2 linked regions of the Blastochloris viridis genome follow. The protein of the gene in region 1 interacts with the protein of each later gene in a pairwise test. Links are inferred from orthologs where the notes say so. Each region holds a gene or a part of one and is shown on either strand. Other genes may lie near its edges. The genes, in order: BVIR_RS04710 and BVIR_RS05590.

Region 1 (3,120 bases):
TGATGCTGGCGGCCGCCGAGGACAAGCGCCTCACCAACGTCTTCACCACCTATAGCGCGCTGACGCCGCAGATCACGCTGAACATCGACCGCGACCGCGCCCAGGCGCTCGGTATCGAGATCTCGGAGCTGTTCTCGACCCTGCAGACCACGTTCGGCGGCCAGTACGTCAACGACTTCAATCTGTTCGGCCGCACCTGGCAGGTCCAGGCCCAGGCCGAGGCCGACGACCGCCTGAGCATGGACGACGTGCTCAGGGTGCGGATCCGCACCAATGCCGGCGACCTCGTGCCGGTGCGCGCCTTCGCCGAGGCGGTGCAGAGCACCGCGCCGGCCACCATCATCCGCTACAACAATGTGCGCTCGGTGACGTTGCAGGGCGAGGCCGCCGCCGGCCATTCCACCGGCGAGGCGCTGGCGGCGATGGAGCAACTGTCGGCCAAGACCCTGCCCTCCGGCTACGGCTTTGAGTGGACCGGCACCGCGCTGCAGGAGAAGATCGCCGGCGGGCAGACCGGCTTCGTGCTCGCGCTCGCGGTGCTGTTCGCCTACCTGTTCCTGGTCGGGCTCTATGAAAGCTGGACCATCCCGGTGGCGGTGCTGGTGTCGGTCGCGGTCGGCCTGTGCGGGGCGATGACCGGGCTCTACCTCTCCGGTCTCGACAACAATCTGTTCGCCCAGATCGGCATTGTGGTGCTGATCGCGCTCGCCGCCAAGAACGCCATCCTGATCGTCGAGTTCGCGATGGAGCGGCGGCGCGAGGGCGCCGAGATCATGGATGCGGCGGTCGAGGGTGCCAAACTGCGGTTCCGCGCGGTGATGATGACCTCGTTCGCCTTCATCCTCGGCCTGGTGCCGCTGGTGTTCGCCTCCGGCGCCGGCGCCAACACCCAGCGCGCGGTCGGCACCGCGGTGTTCTCCGGCATGCTGGCGGCAAGCTGCCTCGGTATCTTCGTCATCCCGGGGCTCTACGTGGTGTTCCAGCGCGGCCGCGAGTGGGCGCATCGCCTGATCGGCGGCAGGGGCAAGAACAAGCACGCGACGATCCCGCCTGCCCCGGTGGAATGACAAACGCCTCGGGCGACGGGAAACCTCATCGCCCGAGGCGTTTGAAACCTCATCGCGGCGACGAAGCGAGGGGAAGAACCGCGACCCGTCGCCCCCGGCCCGACCGCCTGCTTCCACGGCCCCGGTGCTGACGCATGGGGCCGTTGAAGCTCGCAGATTTTCGTCCTTGAAATCAATGATTTCACGAAATCTGCGATCGGAACCGACGGCCGGCTGCCGCCGCCGTTAGTATGGTACGGTTTTCGGACGATCGCGTCGTGATCCCGCAACCAAACTCACCGAAAATCCTTGATCGGAAAGGAATTTTCCGGCGGCAGCGCTTCCGCCTCAGCCCTGCTGCTCGGGAATGTTGACCACGAGGCCGTCGAGCTCGTCAGTGACCTTGATCTGGCACGACAGCCGCGAGTTGGACCGGACGTCGAAGGCGAAGTCGAGCATGTCCTGCTCCATCGCCACCGGCTCGCCGGTCCGCTCCAGCCAGGCCTCGTCGACATAGACGTGGCAGGTGGCGCAGGCGCAGGCGCCGCCGCACTCGGCTTCAATTCCCGGAACGCCATTCTTGATGGCGCCTTCCATAACGGTAGAGCCGACCTCGGCCTCAACCGCATGCGCCGTCCCGGCGGCATCGATAAACGTGATCTTGGGCATGGAATTGGACGCTGGATGGAGCGCGAATGCGCGGAGGCGCCTTATAGGCGGTCGGAAATGGCGCGCCAAGCCCCCGGTTGGCGCCGCCCGATGACAGTTCGCTGACGGGTCGCGCCAGCAGCGCGTCAGTGCCGCTGTGGCAGAGATGGCCGCAACGGACGCGATGGGCGCGTCCCCCAACAAACCGAACGGGTGCCTGACATGTTTGATACGACCTCCCCCACCTCCTGCCGAACCCGCGCACCGGCCCGGACCAGGCTGGTGCCGGACCCGACCGCCCAGCCCTCGGCCGAGCCGGTCGGCGGTTACGCCTTCGAGGCGGCGCTGTGCCAGATCGAGAGCCAGTCGCCGTTCATGCGGCCCGCCGACACCCGGCCCGGCCATGCCACCTCTTTCGCCGAGCGCGAGGTGGCGGCGCTGGCTGCCCGAATCCGGCTGCTGGCCCGGCTCGCCGGCGTCGGCGGCCAGCTTCGCAACGATCAGGCGCGGGTGCTGCTGGCGACGGCGGCGCGGGTGGCCGGCGAACTGCTGGCGGTGTTCGGCCCCAGCGCGGCGAAAATGGCATCCGACCCGGCGCTCAGCGCCGCGCAACGTGCCGCAGCGGCAACGGCGGCCACCGCGGCGCGCGCCCTTGCCGAGAGCATCGACGACGACCGGCCGGGTCAGGCACAGCGCGTCAGCCCGCAGCCGGCAGCCGGATACGGCCTCTGGCTGTCGTGATCCCTGGACTGCGAAAATCCGGCCGATCGGCCGGATTTGGTGTGGCCGGGGTCACGCTGCCGGCACGAGCTGCCTTGGCGCACCCTGCCGTCCGCGCGCGAGCGCTCGGCGCTCAGTGCCCGCCGGCGAGCAACTGGGAAATATAGAGGTGGCTTTCGGCGACGCGGGCTTCCAGCCGCGCCAGCACCTCGAACGCCTCGGCGGTGTCGTGCTGGCCGGCCAGCGCCTCCGCCTCGGCCGCGATGATCGCGACGTGCTGGGCGCCGATGCCGAGCGCCGACCCTTTCAGGGTGTGGGCGGCGACGCCGAAGGTTTGGGCGGTGCGGGCCCCCTTGAGCCGGTCGAGCTGGATCGCCGACTGCCGCATGAACAGGCCGAGAACTTCGCGTTCCAACGCCCGGTCGCCGAACGCGACCCGCGACAGATGAACAAGATCGATCGGCCGGTCGAGCGCCGGCGCGGTGATCCGCGGTTCAGAGGAGAGCGAGGCCATGGCACATCCTGGGGGTGGATTGCGAGGACTCGACTCTTATGACTGACATCCTCTAAACATCGCCTTAACGGCGTTGCGGCGTCCCCGGCCGATCCGATGGCGGCGGCGGCGGCTCCGCGCCCAGCGCGCGATAGCCGGCGGGCGTAAGCTTGCACACCACCCAGTCGGGCTTGACCGGGTTGGCAGTCCAGC
Region 2 (3,132 bases), 200 kb from region 1 along the record:
TCCGCGGCCCGTGACCAGGCCCGGAAATGTCGGCGGCCGCTCCCGCAGAGCCGAAACGGCCGAAGATAACGATGAAAATCTGTTCTTGCCGGCGTTTTTGCTTCGGCCGACCCGCATCAAGGCCGAATAGCGCGGCTTTACGACCGTGCGAATATAGAACCTGGCGCCCGAGCAACCCCCTGTTGTTACGGGCGTTTACCGGATATTCAGGGGGCGGCCGCTACGATCCCTTCCGTCGCTTTGTCACTGTGACTTAGTGGATTTCGCGTACGGAGGCCGGAGCCCCGGAGGGAATTCATGGTCGTCTCGCCCGACGATTTCGAACGATCACTGGCCTTCGCGGAGATCGCGATCGGGCAGATCAAGGCGTTGCGCCAGCCCGCCTATCCGCGAAACTATGAAGTCTGGTACAATTATGCCACCGGCCAGAACGTTCACCTCAACGCCGCGGTGAACGAGGCGCTGGCGCGGTCCGGCGGCCTTTGCGACAAGGACCTCAACCGCATCTACGACGACCTGCTGTCGCCCCATCGCTTCACCGAGACCATCGACCAGCTCGGCGTCAAGGTGATGAACAAGATCAGCCAGGTGCTGGCGATGGTTCAGACCGCGGCCGGCGACGCGTCGCAATATTCGGAATCGCTCGCCGACGCCTCCAGCGCCATTGCCCGCGCTGGCGCCGATTCCGACAGCCTGCACGTCATCGTCGAGAGCCTGGTCGAGTCGACTCGCGAGATGGAGGCGCGCAATCGCACCCTCCAGGACCGCCTCAACGACTCCAAGCGCGAGATTTCGCAGCTCAAGGAGAACCTGGAGGCCGCCCGCACCGAGTCGCTGACCGACCCGCTGACCACGCTGGCCAACCGCAAGTATTTCGACATGGCGCTCGCCCGCCTGATGGCCGACGCCAAAGCCTCCGGCGAGCCGCTGTCGCTGCTGATCACCGACATCGACCATTTCAAGAAGTTCAACGACACCTTCGGCCACCTTACCGGCGATCAGGTGCTGCGCTTGGTGGCGCTGGCGGTGAAGCAGAACGTCAAGGGCCAGGACATCGCCGCCCGCTACGGCGGCGAGGAGTTCGTGGTGCTGCTGCCGCGCACCACCGCCCAGCATGCCGCGACCGTGGCCGAGCACATCCGCAGGGCGGTGATGGGCAAGGAACTGATGAAGCGCTCGACCGGCGAAAGCCTCGGCCGCGTCACCATCTCGGCCGGCGTCGCCACCATGCGCCTCGGCGACACCGCGACCTCACTGATCGAGCGCGCCGACAGCTATTTGTACATGGCCAAGCACGGCGGCCGCAATCGCGTCGCCGTCGAGCCCGATCCGGAACTGCCGCCGGCGCGGGTGGCGTAATCGGGTCGCCAGCCGATCCCGCCTTCGGGCGGCAATCCGGGCGTTGAGACCGGCATTTCAAACAGGTGTTTTCGACGCCGCCGTTTCCCGGATTGCGCGGCGATATCCCGGAAACCGGACCGGACGTGGCGTCGCGACAGCCGCGGCCGTGTCGCCTCCAGCGGCGGCAATCGACCGTTGGTTCCGGCGCAAAAAATCGCGAAATCGAAGAGATTTTCCGGCGACGGGACCACCGGCCTGGTCGGCTGGATTCGTATTACGCTGCGACGGCGCCCTCGGCCGGCGCCAGCGCCACCGACTCCCCGCAGCCGCACGATGCGGTTTCGTTCGGGTTGTTGAACACGAACTGCGCCGACAGCTTTTCGGTGCGGTAGTCCATTTCAGCGCCGAGCAGAAACATGATCGCGCCGGGCTCGATCACCACCTTGGCGCCGCCCTGCTCCACCACTTCCTCGCCCGGCCGAACCTCGGTGGCGTAGTCGACGGTGTAGGCCATGCCGGCGCAGCCGCCTTTCTTGACCCCGACACGCAGACCCACGATCGGCGTCTCGGTCGCGTCCATCAGCTGCCTCACCTGTGCTGCGGCGCTATCGGTGAGGCGCAGGACCTGCATCTTGGGACGGACGGTCATCGGCTTTCTCCCTCGCACGCAACGCGGCCCCGCCAACGGAGCCCGACGCCGACCAGCATGGATCGCATCCTTGGTGGATATGGGGCGCGATTCGAGCTTCGGCCACTCTCACCAAAGATTGAGCGCGACGCGGGCCTCTTCCGACATCCGGCTCTGATCCCACGGCGGGTCCCACACCACCGCGACCTTGGCGCCGGCGACGCCGGACACCATCGCCACCGCGCTTTCCACCATCAGCGGCAGCTCGGCCGCAGACGGGCAGTTCGGCGTGGTCAGCGTCATCTCGACGTGGACGATACGGTCCTCGCCGATGTCGACCTTGTAGATCAGGCCCAGCTCGTAGATGTCCGCCGGGATTTCCGGGTCGTGCACGGATTTCAGCGCCTGCACGATATCGTCCGTCAGCCGCTCCAGCTCGTGCGGCGGAATTGCACCGGTCGAAGCCGCGCCCGCATCGGTCGGCACGCGGTTCGCGACGGTGGCAGCGACGTCCTGATTAGAATTATTCTCGTTCATACAAACAGAGCCTCGGCTCTTGTGAGAGCATTCACCAGTTTATCGACTTCCTCGCGGGTGTTGTACAGTGCAAATGACGCTCGGCAAGTGGCGGTTACTCCGAAACGGGCGAGCAGCGGCATGGTGCAGTGAGTTCCAGCCCGTACCGCAATACCTGAGCGGTCGATCACGGTCGCGACATCGTGCGCGTGCGCGTTGCTCAACTCGAATGACACGATGGCACCTTTCTCGCGTGCGTTGCCGAACATGCGCAGCGAGTTGATGCGCGACAACTGCCCGTGGGCATAGGCGAGGAGATCGGCCTCGTGGGCGCGGATCGCCTCCGGTCCGACCGACTTGATGTAGTCGAGCGCCGCGCCGAGCCCGATCGCCGGGACGATCGACGGCGTACCGGCCTCGAACTTGTACGGCGGATCGCCGTAGGTAACGGTGTCCTGCGTCACCGTCCGGATCATCTCGCCGCCGCCGAGGAACGGCGGCATCCTGTCGAGGTGCTCGCGCTTGGCATACAGCGCGCCGATGCCGGAGGGCCCATACAGCTTGTGGCCGGTGATGACATAGAAATCGGCGTCGATGTCCTGCACGTCGACCGGCAGGTGCACCGCGCCCTGGCTGCCGTCGACCAG

Evidence for each region.
Region 2: the proteins of BVIR_RS04710 (region 1) and BVIR_RS05590 interact in binary tests that used the Escherichia coli proteins (3 or more experiments, as listed by UniProt). The link is inferred for Blastochloris viridis from one-to-one orthologs.

The regions. Positions count from the first base shown.
Region 1 is NZ_CP012946.1:1,055,359-1,058,478, reverse strand. Bases 56-2,861 are described here. They hold BVIR_RS04710 (2Fe-2S iron-sulfur cluster-binding protein), read right to left. Parts: upstream 1,716-2,861; coding sequence 1,395-1,715; downstream 56-1,394. Other genes in these bases: BVIR_RS04700 (Hpt domain-containing protein), read right to left, coding at 2,548-2,861; BVIR_RS04705 (hypothetical protein), read left to right, coding at 1,977-2,435; BVIR_RS04715 (efflux RND transporter permease subunit), read left to right, coding at 56-1,067. Also shown: more of BVIR_RS04715, read left to right, coding at 1-55; more of BVIR_RS04700, read right to left, coding at 2,862-2,928; BVIR_RS04695 (hypothetical protein), read right to left, coding at 2,993-3,120. UniProt on the Escherichia coli protein: Ferredoxin are iron-sulfur proteins that transfer electrons in a wide variety of metabolic reactions. Although the function of this ferredoxin is unknown it is probable that it has a role as a cellular electron transfer protein.
Region 2 is NZ_CP012946.1:1,259,432-1,262,563, reverse strand. What follows is about bases 304-3,121. They hold BVIR_RS05590 (HesB/IscA family protein), read right to left. Parts: upstream 1,991-3,121; coding sequence 1,616-1,990; downstream 304-1,615. Other genes in these bases: BVIR_RS05580 (cysteine desulfurase), read right to left, coding at 2,503-3,121; BVIR_RS05585 (DUF59 domain-containing protein), read right to left, coding at 2,099-2,506; BVIR_RS05595 (diguanylate cyclase), read left to right, coding at 304-1,359. Also shown: BVIR_RS05600 (DEAD/DEAH box helicase), read left to right, coding at 1-130; more of BVIR_RS05595, read left to right, coding at 298-303; more of BVIR_RS05580, read right to left, coding at 3,122-3,132. UniProt on the Escherichia coli protein: Is able to transfer iron-sulfur clusters to apo-ferredoxin. Multiple cycles of [2Fe2S] cluster formation and transfer are observed, suggesting that IscA acts catalytically.